DNA from 3 places in the Bacillus sp. M13(2017) genome. Region 2 is predicted to be linked to each of the others. Evidence: riboswitches for the same ligand, from Rfam matches in the RefSeq annotation. Region 2 holds a riboswitch; each other region holds the start of a gene.
The links. Region 2 has a riboswitch for S-adenosylmethionine ahead of CGQ22_RS20855 (hypothetical protein). Riboswitches for the same ligand answer to the same signal wherever they lie in the genome.

Region 1 (4,869 bases), on a different contig from region 2:
ATATGCGTCCTTTAAATTTGGAGGAGTATATGATAAACCAATTAAAAAATAAGGTAGCAGTTATTACAGGGGTAAGTCGTCTAGATGGTATAGGCGCAGCGATTTGTAAAGAATTAGCTGAATCAGGATACGATATATTTTTTACGTATTGGACAGCTTACGATAAAGAGATGCCTTGGGGCATTGATGAAAATGAACAAATACAATTAGAAGAAGAGCTATTACAAAAAGGTGTTAGAGTATCGAGTATGGAGTTAGATTTAACTCAGAATGATGCACCGAGAGAGCTTATAAATAGAGTTACTGAACAAATTGGATACCCTCATATATTAATTAATAATGCAGCGTATTCTACGAATAATGATTTCTTTAATTTGACTGCTGAAGAATTGGATAGGCATTATATGGTGAATATTCGTGCGACTACATTGCTCAGTAGTCAATTTTCCCGGGGATTTGATAAGAAATCTGGTGGTAGAATTGTGAATATGACTTCGGGGCAATTTCAAGGTCCTATGGCAGGAGAACTAGCTTATGCGACAACGAAGGGAGCTATTGATGCTCTTACTAGTACGTTGTCAGCAGAGGTAGCTCATTTAGGAATAACAGTGAATGCAATTAATCCAGGACCAACCGATACAGGATGGATGACTGAAGAGATAAAACAAGGGTTAAAGCCGATGTTTCCTTTTGGCAGAATTGGTGAGCCAAGGGATGCAGCTAGACTCATTAAATTTTTAGTAAGTGAAGAAGCTGAGTGGATTACTGGGCAAGTTATTCATTCAGAAGGTGGATTTAAAAGATAAAAAGAAGGTATCTCACCTTGGTGAGATACCTTCTTTTTTAATCTTTCTTCAGTCTTCGTGCAACACCATTCCCTAAAGATTGTAATCCTTGAACGAGGATAATTAAAATAAAGACCGTTGCATACATTACTTCAGGCTCGTAGCGTAAATGTCCGAAGCGGTATGCTAAATCCCCTAATCCGCCAGCACCTACAAGGCCAGCCATTGCTGTTGCGCCAATTAAGCCAATTGTTGCAATTGTTAATCCAAGTACAAGGGAGGGACGAGCTTCTTTCACCATGACGTGCCAAATGATTTTTATAGTAGAGACTCCCATCGCTTGGTAGGCTTCAATGACACCGCGATCGACTTCTAGTAAAGCTGTCTCCATTAAACGTGCGATATAAGGGGCTGTGAAGACGACAAGCGGTACGATAACACCTTGCACGCCAATGGATGTTCCCATTAGAAACTTTGTAAAAGGCAAGATAAAGAATAATAGAATGATAAATGGAAGAGAGCGAATAACATTAATAACCGTATTAAGAATAGGATAGATGATTTTATTTTCACGCTGCCCACCAGGTCTCGTTAAAACAAGTGTGACGCCAAGTGGCAGTGCAATAAGGATCGAGATGAGTAATGAAATAGATGTCATTTGAAAGGTTTGGATTGTGGCTTCCCATATGACTTTACCCCATTCATCCAAAAAGGACTTGTTTCCCATAATCTGTTCTACCTCCTTCTACGATGATTCCTTGCTCTTGTAAAAATGATAAAGCACGGTGGATTTCATTTTGTTCCCCTTGCATATGAACGACTAGTTTCCCATATGCTTCATGTTTTAACTGCGTAATATTACCGGATAAAATATTCGGATACACTTGGAAACGTTTTGTGGCAACGGCTAAGGCAGGTTCCCCTGAAGTAGTGCCAATAAATGAAAGTGTTACAATTTCTCCAGTACGTTGTAGTTCTTTCTGTACCTCTTCTGGAATTTTCGCTGCAAATGCGCTATTTACAAATTTCTTCGTTGTTACATGTTGTGGGTTTGTGAAAATATCTTTTACAGTTCCACTTTCGACTACAGATCCATGTTCCATAACAGCAACGCGGTCACATATACGCTGGATGACATTCATTTCATGTGTAATGAGTAAAATCGTAATTCCGATTTCTTCGTTAATCTTTAATAGCAAATCAAGGATAGAATCGGTTGTTTCTGGATCTAATGCGCTCGTTGCTTCATCACTTAATAACACTTCAGGTTCATGTGATAGCGCACGAGCAATTGCAACACGCTGTTTTTGACCACCAGAAAGTTCGCTTGGATACGCATCTTTTCGATTAAAAAGATCGACAATGCGTAAATACTTTTCTACTCTTTTTTCAATTTCTGCTTTTGGAATGCCAGCAAGCCGTAACGGTAATGCGATATTTTCATAAACGGTAACAGTTTTAAGTAAATTGAATCCTTGAAAGATCATTCCGATTTTTTGTCTCGCTTTTGCTAGTTCTTTTGTCGATAACGTTGTTAAGTCTTGTTCGTTTACAATGATATTTCCTGTCGTTGGTTTTTCTAATAAATTTACACATCGAATCAATGTACTTTTACCAGCGCCACTATACCCAATGATTCCAAATACCTCGCCTTTTTCTACTTTAAGGGAAGTAGACTTAAGAGCCTCAACATTCCCTTTTTTTGTTGTAAATACTTTGGATATGTTTTGTAATTCAATCATTATCGTCAGCTCCTACCAAGATGGTAAAACTGAACCATCAAATTTTTTCTCGATAAACTCTTTTACTTCTTTAGATTGATAAGCTTTCTTTAATTTATTTACAACGGCATCATCTTTATTTTCAGTACGAACAACAACCCAGTTCACATATGGTGAATCTTTTCCTTCGCGGAAAATAGAATCTTTCGCTGGACTTAATTTTGCACCTAATGCAAAGTTTGTGTTAATTGCAGCTGCTTTCACTTCACTTAGTTGCGTTGGTAATTGAGATGCCTCTAATTCGACAATCTTTAATTTTTTTGGATTTTCAATTACATCTTTTGCAGTCGCTTTTTCTGTAGCCTTTGGATCAACTTTTAAAACCCCTGCTTTTTCAAATAATTTTAAAGCTCGAAGTTCATTTGTTGGGTCATTTGGTACAGCAATTGCGTCGCCCTCTTTTAAATCTTTTACATCTTTTACATCTTTAGAATATACGCCCATAGGGAATGTTACTGTTGAAAATACTTCAGTTAATTTCATATTGCGTTCAGCTTTAAATACATCTAAATAAGATTTCGTTTGGTAGCTATTTACATCAAGGCTTTTTTCATCTAATGATACGTTTGGCGCTACATAATCATTAAATACTTTTATATCAATTTCGAGACCATCTTTTGCTGCAACTTCTTTTACCTTTTCAAAAATTTGTTCATGTGGTCCACCTGTTACACCGACAGTAATCTTTTTCTCGTCTAATGCTTTTACCTCTTTATTTGAACTCACGCTACATGCGCCTAATAACAATACTGCTCCGCTTACAATGCTTAATAATACCTTTTTCATCTATAAATCCTCCTTCATATACGTTCCAAAATAAAAAGCACCTCCCAAAAATAAGAGAGGTGCCGAATAGACGAAATAGATTCCTCTCTTATCTTCCAAAACGAAAAATCGTTTTGCAGGAATTAGCACCTTAGCTTATACGTCATAAGCTCGGTTGCCGGGCATCATCGGGCCAGTCCCTCCGCCACTCTTGATAAGAGTATGTGTATGTAGTTTTGAATATGGTACTAATAGTAAATCGTACAAAAAGAATTGTCAATAATATTTTCAGAATATATTTTATTTTAAGGTAATCGAAACGTTTCCCTTTTTATGTCCTTTTTCTACATATATATGTGCTTCAGCAATTTCTTCTAATCGGTAAGTTCTATCAATAACAGGTTTTAGCTTTTCTGTTTCAGCTAGTTGTTTTAGCAGGTTCATATCTTCTTTACTGACCTTTGCCATCATTCCGTTCACAGATACATATTTTCCATTAGGCATTAATGCATCTGTACAAAGAGACTTTTTATATTTTCCAACTGCATCAAATATAATATCGTAGTGCTCGCCCTGCTTAGTAAAATCTTCTTTCATATAATCAATTACGTTGTCTGCCCCTAATGTTGTTACTAAATCGAAATTCGAACTACTACAAATGGCTGTGACAGTCGCCCCGAAGTATTTAGCAAGTTGTATGGCAGCTGTCCCTACTGACCCAGAGGCGCCGTATATAAGTACTCGTTGCCCTTTTTTTATCTGTCCTTTTCTAAGGAAGTGTAATGCTGAAGTTCCGCCAAAAGGAATAACGGCAGCTTCTTCATATGTCACATTGGTAGGTTTTAATGCTATTAATCCACTTTCATGCACGCATGTGTATTCCGCATAACCACCAAGGTTTAGTTCTGTTAATGCAAAAACTTGATCTCCCTTTTTAAATTGTGTTACATCTGTTCCAATGTCTTCGATTTCACCGGATAACTCTACGCCAAGTATAGGTTTTCTCGGTTTTCTGAAACCTAATATGATCCACATAGGAATCCAAAATAAGGGGGGGCTATTAAAGCCACGTATTCTACAATCTCCAGTCGATACACTTGTTGCGTGAATTTTAACTAATACTTCATTTTTTTTAGGTTTAGGCTTTTCTACATTTTGAAGCTGGAGAACATTAGGTGGTCCATACTTTGTGCAAATAATAGCTTTCATAATGACCTCCTGAAATGAGTTGTTATTATTTACAACATATTTAAAGTTTTTCTCAAACATGTTGCTATATAGAAAATAAATTTAAAGAGGAATATTAAGAATTATATGGATTTCATAGGAAAAGAGATGATATTATTTTTGGGGAGGAGGGGATGTTATGAAAAAATTTATTTTAATTTCAAGCTTAGTACTTGCAGTCGGTCTAGGAGTAGGGTGTAGTAATGAGAAAACTAAAAAGACTGATGAACCGAAAAAAGAAGTTGTGCAGAAAGAAAAGGAATTAACAGCGAAGGATGTTTTTAATAAAGCGAATGAAGCTTTTAAAAACG
Region 2 (4,869 bases):
CTTACTATATGCGGGTTTTATCATTTAGTCTATACTTCTTATTTATTTAAACGAAAAGCTAGTTTTATACTAGTTTTTTTACATAATAAATCATTTATTTCCCATGCAATTTATAACTGTATTCCACTCTACGTCCTTAAGATGTAATGCCTCAAACGCAAAAAAATCTTCACACACTTTTTCAATTAGATATGGATTTTCCCTCAAAAAATTCCACTGTAATACTTTAGGAAAAAAATGCATTTCATATTCTTTACTTCCCCGTACTACCTCATCAACTTCTCTTTCACAAATTCCTCTTATCAAGTAGTCATTTCTTAACTCAATTTGAATTTGTTGAAATGTATCGCTGCATTTTTTCAATTGAAGTAAACGCGTAACATACTTCCGAAAAAGTTCGCCATCATACTGAACACAGTTTATAATACGGTCGACTTCATTCATAATGTACGAGCCTTTTCTTCTATTTGTAATAACCATTTTTCACGCTTTGATACTTTACTCGTTTTCACAGATTGAAACACTGACCGTTTTATATCGCGAATGCCACAAAAACGTAAAACACCTCTCTTCATCATAATCCAATCTGCTGATCGATATAACAATGCGACGTACCATAGAGGCGAGTCTAACGTATTAATAACCCACGCTTTTTTCCCTTGCAATAATCCTTTCGGCAGAACCCCTTCATATTTATAAGCAAATCCAGCTACGAAAATACGATCGATAAATCCTTTTAAAATTGCTGGCATCCCCCACCACCATATTGGATAGATGAATAAAAGTGTATCTGCTTCTTCTACTAACGTTCTGTACCGAGCTGTTTCTTCTTCATTTACTAAATCACGTCTTTTCTTCTCTTCATGAAATACGAGGACTGGATCAAATTGTTCTTTGTATAAATCAAGTACGGTAACTGAATGATTTGTTTCCTGTAGTCCTTTTTGCACATGATTTAAAATCGCCGCGTTAAAACTTGAAGGATTAGGATGAGCGTATACAATTAGTACATTCACTACATAACAACTCCCTCTATAAGTTAAAGTTTCCCCTTCTTTAACAACTTCTCTACAATTTGCACGTTTTTCGAACTTTGTAATAAACGGTTTAATACAGTAAGTAACTCTTCCTTTTCTAAATCTTTCAGTTTCTCTTTAACTGCACTCTCACCAGTGCCTTGAATATCATAAACAACTGCCGCCATATGTTTACAATAATTTTCATAGGGACACTCACAGTTACTTTCTGAAAAATCTTTGAGGTCGATAACGACTTCATAATTTCCTGCATTACCATTCACAAAAGCAAATACTTTATTATCATGTACTTCAACATCTTCTACATGTCCATCTTCATAATATTTATATCCTCTATCAATAATATATTTCGGAATATGCCTATATAGTTCTTTTATTAAATAAGCATACATAACAACACCTCTTCCTTTAATTCCCTTTTGACTTCTAGAGCCCCTGCATGTTATTCTAATAACTGTCAAATAGCAAGTCTATATGACAAAATGACTGACACCTATTCGGCGAAGGTGTCTCTTTTCATTTGCAGCCGATATGAATTGCCTCTTTCAGGCACATTCAATTTTTGACACTACACACTCAACACCATTCCCTGTATCAGGCTGCTTTAGCAGTCTTTTACTCTACATACTCCGTTATTTTAAGAAAAAAAGAGAGCTTAGCTCCCTTTTCTCGCCTTATACAATACCCCTTTTTCAGCATAGAGATATTCATCAGCTAATGTAATTTTCCCATCCAGTTTTAGTTCGTCTAATAATCTTGATAAATAAAATTGATGCAACATCTTTTTCGTGAATTTTCCTTCATGATGCGAAACGATATGTTCTTGAATATCTAATAATGATATCGGCTTATCTTGCTCTATCATATATTCATAAACTGTACTACGCAGTTTTACGTATTTTTCGAGTGTCACAGTAATGCGCAACCCCTTTCTTCTTAATATAAATTTTCGTAATCGGTTTTTTTGCAATAAAAAAACCTCTCCGATAAGAAGAAGTTACGTATATATCTTCGTCTTATCTCCCAGAACAAATATGTTCTGCTGGAATTAGCACCTGCATCGCGGTTGCTGGGTTTCATCGGGCCAGTCCCTCCACCTCTCTGGATAAGAAAATATTCACTTAATTCTTACTATACGTAATTCCACTTTAATTGTCAAACAAATATAATAAATATAACAAATTATATTTTCTTCCTTACTGTTCATACTACCCATATACGAACATGCAAGGAGGATTATGAAATGCATCAAAATGCTCGCGGATATGTACAAGATTCTTTTCAATCATTACAAGAAGCTAAAAATTGTTTAGAAGAAGCGCTCGAAACAGTTGAAAAAGATTTTAATCGCGCTCGTATTGAACAATCACTTTATGCTGTTGAACAAGCTATTCAACGTTGCGAGTACACCGTTCACATTTTAGAAAAAGATTAAAAACTTCCCATCAATTGATGGGAAGTTTTTTCAAATGGCATACTTCATAATTATTGCCGTTATGATTAAAAAATATACAGAATTAGCAATTTCTAAAATTCCTACTTTTATAATAGAAATTTTTTTGCCATACAACACAATTGCTCGAATGACACTTGGTATAAAAATAAGAGAACACCACGGATTAATCGCAAATACAATTATCGTTAATAAGATATGATATCCCCAAGATATAAGACGATACTTCGGGTTATTTTTTTCACGAATCATCGTTTTCACATAAAACGTACTACCTAAAAAGTATAAAAATGAAATAAGTGCAATGAATAAAGCTGTATGATCGATTTGCTTCATTGAAAAGTAATAACTAATTAACCCACCGATACAAAACACAATGATTGCACAAATATCATTTAATAGTGCTCTTTCATTTTTTTGACGGGCGTAATACATATTCACTATAAATAATGGAATCATTACTATTAAGAATAAAAGAATTCGCCACTCATATAATAAAGAAATCATCCCAAATAGGAACGCAATGCTGAAATAAACAATGGCAGCTTGTAAAAACTCTTTTTTTCGTCTTTGCTTTATGTACGTAAGAAATGGATACGTGGCTAAATAGATAAAAAACCACGCTAAAAACAATGGAATATGATAAATAGTAGGTTTCCCAAGTATGACACTTAATAAAAAAGGAATAACAAGCATGGCCCATGCACCATGTTGCTTCGGAATAACTAACTTCATTAACTATACACCTCACTTTTGAAAAAAGTTCTCACCTACCATTATACAAATAATTTTATATAATAACGGATGCATATTAAATCAATTTTTTGACAAAAAAATGCTCCTTACAATATGTAAGAAGCATGAAAGAGGCAAACGAATATGTAAGTCGCGACCCTACCTTATATGAGTATGCTTTTCTATGTCACGTTATGCTCATCTAATATACCGTATTTCTTTTTAAATCTTGTAAGAATCGTAATCCATGAAGTACTAAATAGTAATAAGAAAATAACATTCGAAATCGCATGGCTCAAATCAAAGTAAAAACTTGCGATATAATACGAAATGACAGTTTCCCACGTTGCTTCTCGTATAAAACCGAGAAGGCCCCAGAAATTCATAATCCAGCCAAATAAAAAGCCAACAATTACTCCGTAAAGAAGTCTTCCCCATAGCTTTTTCATAAAAAATGTATTACGAAGTAGACCTGCTATAAAACCAATCATACCCCACGAAAACATTTGCCACGGTGTCCATGGACCTTGTCCTAAAAAAATATTGGATACGATTGCTGCTGTAGCACCAATCATAAAACCAGTTTCACTTCCAAATACAATTGCAGAAACGATAATGACAAAAGAAGTTGGTTGTACACTTGGTAAAATAGAAAATGGCACCCGGCTTACTGCTGCAATTGCCGCTAATACAGCAACGAGAACAATTTCACGTGAAACAAACGCCTTTCTTTCAAAACGGATATAGAAAGGTAACATAATAACTGCTAATATAAACAAACTACTTAACATGTAATAACCGTCCATGACAAGTGTCGTAAGAAGTAATGTGCCGATTATTACTGCAAAGATACATATTATGAATGCAACATATCGTTTGGACACGCTTCGTACACATCCTCCCACGTTAATGCATATGGCAATTCTTTTCGAATGAATCGATTAATAGATGTTGTATAAAAGAAGTTGCCGCTAAAAAATTCTTTCGGTGCATCATTCATAATGACTGTTCCATCAAATAACATCATACATTGATCAACGTATTTCGCTGCAAATTCAATGTCATGCGTCGCCATTACAATTGTTGTTCCTTCTTTTTGCAGCTTCCTAAATAGTTCTCCTACTCTTTCTTTCTTCCATGGATCCAACCCCTTTGTCGGTTCATCAAGTAATAATAAAGTCGGCTTTGATAATAACGTCGTACATAACGCAAGTAATTGTTGCTCTCCTCCGCTACAATCATGCGGATGTCGCTCTTTAAGCGCATGTAACCAAAACTTTTTCAACATCTCTTCTGCAATTTTTCTTCCTTGTTCTCCATATAATTCACGTGCACGTTCATACACTTCTTCCCACACTGTATCAAATGTAAAATGATAATACGGATGCTGCGATACATACCCAATACTTTTAAATCGTTCTTTCGAATCAATTTTATGTATTACTTTTCTGTTCCACTTTACTTTCCCTCTTCTCGCTTTTTGTAATCCTGCTAAAATCGTTAACAGTGTAGACTTACCTGTACCGTTCTTCCCAACGAGCGCTACCCATTTTCCTTTTTCAATCGAAACTGATAAATCACGTAAAATAAGCGGACTATTTTTTTCATATTGGAACGAAATATGCTCTGCGCTTAAAATTACCT
Region 3 (4,869 bases), on a different contig from region 2:
AAAAATACGAATAGCTACAACTTGGCGATCATCTTGCAAAGTAAAATAATGTCTTGCATTTTCAGGAACAGATATGAGATCACCTGGCTCAAGTTCAACGTCAAAGAATGTTCCGTCTTTTCCTTCAATGGCAAAGATGCCATGACCACTAACAATAAAGCGAACTTCATCATCAGTATGATGGTGTTCTTTTTGAAAATTAATTAATAGTTCGTCAAGGTTAGGTGTGCTATTTGAAAGTGAAATTACATCATGCGCTTTATAACCTCGGCGTGCTGAAACATCAGCAATTTCTTTTGAAAACACAGCTAATATTTCAGCTTTGTTTTCATCTGTTAAAGAATAATTTTCATTTAAATGAGTAGGAAGTTTAGAAATATTCCATTTCTCATATAAAACGCCTTCCTTTTGTAGAAATTTAGATACTTCCACTTCATTTTCAATGCGAGTATTTACTTCATGAATACGAATTTGCGCCATTAGAAACGCCTCCTTGAATTGATAATAGTTTTATATGAAATTGGAATAGAAACTCATAAGCTTCTAATCTCTTCTTTGCATCAAAGCTATCTCGGCCCCATACGGTAATACCGTGGTTACGAATCAATATTGCTCCCGAATCTCCTTGTATATGCTTTCGGAAGTTTTCTCCAAGTGTTGGGATATGGGCATGGTTTTCAATAATAGGAATTTGAATTGTTGCACCTTCTTCCCAAATATCGAGAGCTTTAATAATTTCTTGATTTTGAAGTGTGACTGCATCACTATATAAATTTGTGATGACATTATTATCAGTTGTATGAACATGAAGTACACACCCGGCATTCGTATTGTTATAAATGTGTGTATGCAATATTGTTTCTGCTGAAGGGCGTAATTCAGTCTCTAAAATGGGAACTCCTACATGATCTACTAATAGAAAATCATCTGGAGTGGTTTTTGTTTTATCTTTACCGCTTGCTGTAATAAGAAAAGTAAGTGGTTCATGACTAACCTTTATAGAAATATTACCACTTGTTGCCGGGAACCAATTTCGTGTTGTTAATTCTTTTTTTATCTCGCTCAAGTCATACCATTGACGAAAAAGTTGTTTCATAATTTCACCTCCAACAAAAGTTTTAATTCAGCTTGCACATCTTGAAATGTTTCAAACGGTGTATAAGCAATATGATTTTCTTCACACTTTGTAATAAGAAAATCGCGAGCGAATACTTTATCCGCTTGTTTCGCGGCTTGTAAATCAGTAATAGAATCTCCAATTACAATATGAAAGTCATTTGTATCACTTAATTTACGGATTAATGATGATTTACATAATCCGCAATGATTTTGGCAATGATCATCACAAGAATGAGGCCATTTAACTGTAATAAACTCTGCTGAAAAGTCTGTTTCATTACAATAAATTTGCTCTTTTGGAATGATTCCTTGTAAGAGTGGATAGACGAAGAAATCCATTCCACCTGATATCACGTAAAAAGAAATGTTATTTTCCTTTACGAATTGTATAAATTCATGAAAACCACTACGGATTTCAGCAGTTTCTATTAAAAATTGAATAATATCATCGTGCAGATTAGTAGGTATTAATTGAAATAATTGAGAAACACCTTCTTGAATGGATAGTTCTTGTGATAAAATTTTATTCTTTACTTCTTCGGCTTCTGGTGGTGCGAATTTTTCCATAATGGACATAATGTTATCATTATTTGTAATCGTGCCATCGAAATCACAAAATACTTGAATACTCATAGTTTCACCTCATGAGAGGGATTTCCCCATATTTGTAGTGCACTATGCAAATTTATGTCGTCTACTTCATGGAGCGGTTTATTTTGCAAAGTAGCATCAATTGCAGTACGGAAAGCTTTACCCCCGCCTTGCGCTCCATTTGGATGTCCGTGTATCCCGCCACCAGCATTAATAACAACATCTTTACCGAAATCTCGTACAATAAAGGGAACGAAACCAGGATGAATACCAGCAGACGGAACAGAAAAGCTCTTCTTGAAAAATGCATCGTCTTCAGTTAAATATTTTGAGATAGCAAGAGCCTCCTCTTTTTCTAGCGCAACACTTCCGTATGGAGATGGGAATAATGAAAAGTCAGCCCCAGCATAACGTAGTAGCTTTCCAAGTAATAATGGAGATGAAACTCCATATAACTTGGATGCTGAATAAGCACCACTTACAGCAGGATGTGCCATAATAGGAACTGGGATTTCATCATCTTCTGCAAGTGATTGTAGTACATCTAGTCCGTAAGCAAATGCGTTAAATAATAGAATATCAGCTCCAGCTTCTACTGCACGTTTTGCATTTTCTTTTAAATCAAAAGTTCGTCCTGTTAAATTTACGGCATATAACGTTTTATGTCCGTATGTTTCGTAGACAGATTGTAAAACTTCTTTTCCGGATACAATGCGTTTCGTAAGTGGTGTTAATGCATTTTCAAATAATATTTCATCATCTTTTACTATATCTACACCACCAATTGCTTGATCGCGTAATTGTGTTTTTAAATACCCAATGTTTCGTCCAATCATTCCTTTAAAAATACTCATTAAAAGGGGACGATCATGCACTTGTAAAAGATTTCGAATACCATCTATCCCGAATTTTGGACCAGGAAAATATTTTTTTAACTCGTCTGAAAAAGTTAAGTCAATTAATTTTACTTCGCCATCAAGTGATAGCTTTCCAAATGTAGTCGTTAAAATCGCTGGTAAATCTGGACTGAAGTTTAATAGCGGATATTCGATTTTAATAATTCCGCGTTTTACTTTTTTACGTAAATACGAATTGGTATGTTCATGTTCAGCTAATTCCTCAACATGAATGACGTTGCCTTTATGCTGCTTTAATTGTTCTTGCAATAAATGTGGCAAATGAGTCCAAGAGCCAATTGTTAAACCGAGTGCAATTTGTTCCGCCTTTTTTTCTAAGTGATGTGAATCATCATGAATTAAATATGTCGCTATAATTCCGCTCATTGTTATAACCTCCTAGTTAAATAAAAAAACCTCTCAGCTAAGGAGAGGTTTTTTTACAACCAGCTCCTTATCTGTCAGCGTAATGCTGCGAGAATTAGCACCGTGTCTACAATTGTAGATCGGTTGCCGGGTTTCATCGGGCTCGTCCCTCCACCTGCTCTTGATAAGAAGTATTTAGAAATGTTTAAATTTTTAAGATAACTGAATTTTGTCAGATATTTTTTATGTTGTCAATTACTTTTTGAAAAAATTCAAATTATCAATTCGATTAATGGCTTCTCGTAATCTATCTTCTGTATGCAAGAGACCAACGCGGACATACCCTTCGCCATGCTCACCAAATCCAACACCAGGAGCAACTGCAACATGTGCTTTTTCTAGTAAAATATCAGAAAATTGCTCAGAGGTATATCCTTTTGGAACAGGAAGCCATGCAAAGAATGACCCTGTTGGAATGTCTACATTCCAACCAATTGAGTGACAAGCTGAAATAAGAGCGTTTCGTCGAGATTCGTAACTATTTACAAGGTCTATTACGCAAGACTGTGAACTTAATAGTGCTTCGCGGGCAGCATCTTGAACTGCACCAAAAATACTAACATACATATGATCTTGTAATAAGTTAATGGTTTCAATGACACTTTCATTTCCTACTGCAAAAGCGATACGCCATCCAGCCATATTGAAAGTTTTCGATAGAGTGTAAATTTCAATACCTGTATTTTTAGCACCGTCTGCTTGTAAGAAACTCACGGGCTTTTGACCATCAAATCCAATAGCGCCGTAAGCAAAATCGTGAACAACTAATATATTATGTTCATTAGCAAAGTTAATGGTTGTATCAAAAAAATCTTTTGATGCAGTAGCACCGGTCGGATTATTTGGATAGTTTAAAAACATTAATTTTGCACGCTCGGCAATAGAGTCATCGATTTTCGTATAATCTGGTAAAAAATTATTTTCTGCAATAAGCGGCATTGTTTCAAATTGTGCTTTTGCTAAAGCAACTCCTGATAAATAATCTGGATAGCCTGGATCTGGAACGAGAATAGTATCACCAGGGTTTGTAAAACAAACTGGTAACTCTACTAATCCAGCCTTTCCCCCAAACAAAATAGCAACTTCTGTTTTTGGATTTACTACTACATCATATTCACGTTGATAGAATGTTGCCACGGCTTCTTTTAAACTTTCATGTCCGCGAAATGGCGGATATTTATGATGAATGGTCTTTTCTGCAGCATCTTGTAAAGCTTTTACGATATGCTGCGGTGTTGGTTGATCTGGATTACCTTGACCTAGATTAATAACATCGTGACCAGCTGCTACGACTTTGTTAACTTTTGCAACAAGTGAAGCGAAAAATTGTGTCGGCAATGATGTTACTATCTCAGAAGGTTGAAATAATTTCATACTTTCCACCTCTTTTGAAAGTTGTTACAATTCTAGTGACAAATGATATAATCTTTCCAGTATTTTGTAAAGAAAAAATAAGAATGGGGCTGACAAAATGAAAGTCGCATGTATTCAAATGGATATTGTTTTTGGAGATGTAGAAAAAAATATTGAGAATGCTAAAAATAAAATAAGCGAAGCTATGAAGGAAAGGCCAGATGTTATCGTCTTACCAGAATTATGGACAACAGGATATGATTTAACAAGACTTTCTGAAATTGCAGATAGGGATGGATTGGAAACGAAAGAAAAGTTAAAAGAATGGTCGAAACAATATGGTGTACATATTGTTGGTGGTTCCATAGCGAAGCAAACGGAACAAGGTGTTACAAATACAATGTATGTTGTAAACAAGGAAGGAGAACTAGTTAATGAATATAGTAAAGTACATTTATTTCAGCTTATGGATGAACATAAATAT

Region 1: it holds a riboswitch for S-adenosylmethionine, as region 2 does, so the genes downstream of both, CGQ22_RS29735 (MetQ/NlpA family ABC transporter substrate-binding protein) here and CGQ22_RS20855 (hypothetical protein) in region 2, are expected to answer to the same signal.
Region 3: it holds a riboswitch for S-adenosylmethionine, as region 2 does, so the genes downstream of both, mtnW (2,3-diketo-5-methylthiopentyl-1-phosphate enolase) here and CGQ22_RS20855 (hypothetical protein) in region 2, are expected to answer to the same signal.

What each region holds. Positions count from the first base shown of each region.
Region 1 is NZ_KZ268524.1:15,124-19,992, forward strand. It holds gene CGQ22_RS29720 (SDR family oxidoreductase) at 30-806, shown strand; gene CGQ22_RS29725 (methionine ABC transporter permease) at 844-1,512, opposite strand; gene CGQ22_RS29730 (methionine ABC transporter ATP-binding protein) at 1,487-2,527, opposite strand; gene CGQ22_RS29735 (MetQ/NlpA family ABC transporter substrate-binding protein) at 2,540-3,352, opposite strand; SAM riboswitch class I at 3,438-3,552, opposite strand; gene CGQ22_RS29740 (NAD(P)-dependent alcohol dehydrogenase) at 3,632-4,540, opposite strand; gene CGQ22_RS29745 (DUF6612 family protein) at 4,698-4,869, shown strand, end outside.
Region 2 is NZ_KZ268509.1:73,393-78,261, reverse strand. It holds partial or broken gene CGQ22_RS20875 (TIGR00366 family protein) at 1-50, shown strand, start outside; gene CGQ22_RS20870 (group-specific protein) at 91-444, opposite strand; gene CGQ22_RS20865 (NAD(P)H-dependent oxidoreductase) at 441-1,016, opposite strand; gene CGQ22_RS20860 (SWIM zinc finger family protein) at 1,040-1,429, opposite strand; gene CGQ22_RS20855 (hypothetical protein) at 1,693-1,950, opposite strand; SAM riboswitch class I at 2,051-2,149, opposite strand; gene CGQ22_RS20850 (hypothetical protein) at 2,281-2,472, shown strand; gene CGQ22_RS20845 (YwiC-like family protein) at 2,503-3,225, opposite strand; gene CGQ22_RS20840 (ECF transporter S component) at 3,408-4,109, opposite strand; gene CGQ22_RS20835 (ABC transporter ATP-binding protein) at 4,082-4,869, opposite strand, start outside.
Region 3 is NZ_KZ268500.1:767,693-772,561, forward strand. It holds gene CGQ22_RS04470 (1,2-dihydroxy-3-keto-5-methylthiopentene dioxygenase) at 1-480, opposite strand, end outside; gene CGQ22_RS04475 (methylthioribulose 1-phosphate dehydratase) at 458-1,096, opposite strand; gene CGQ22_RS04480 (2-hydroxy-3-keto-5-methylthiopentenyl-1-phosphate phosphatase) at 1,093-1,752, opposite strand; gene mtnW (2,3-diketo-5-methylthiopentyl-1-phosphate enolase) at 1,749-2,993, opposite strand; SAM riboswitch class I at 3,058-3,163, opposite strand; gene CGQ22_RS04490 (pyridoxal phosphate-dependent aminotransferase) at 3,228-4,406, opposite strand; gene CGQ22_RS04495 (carbon-nitrogen family hydrolase) at 4,504-4,869, shown strand, end outside.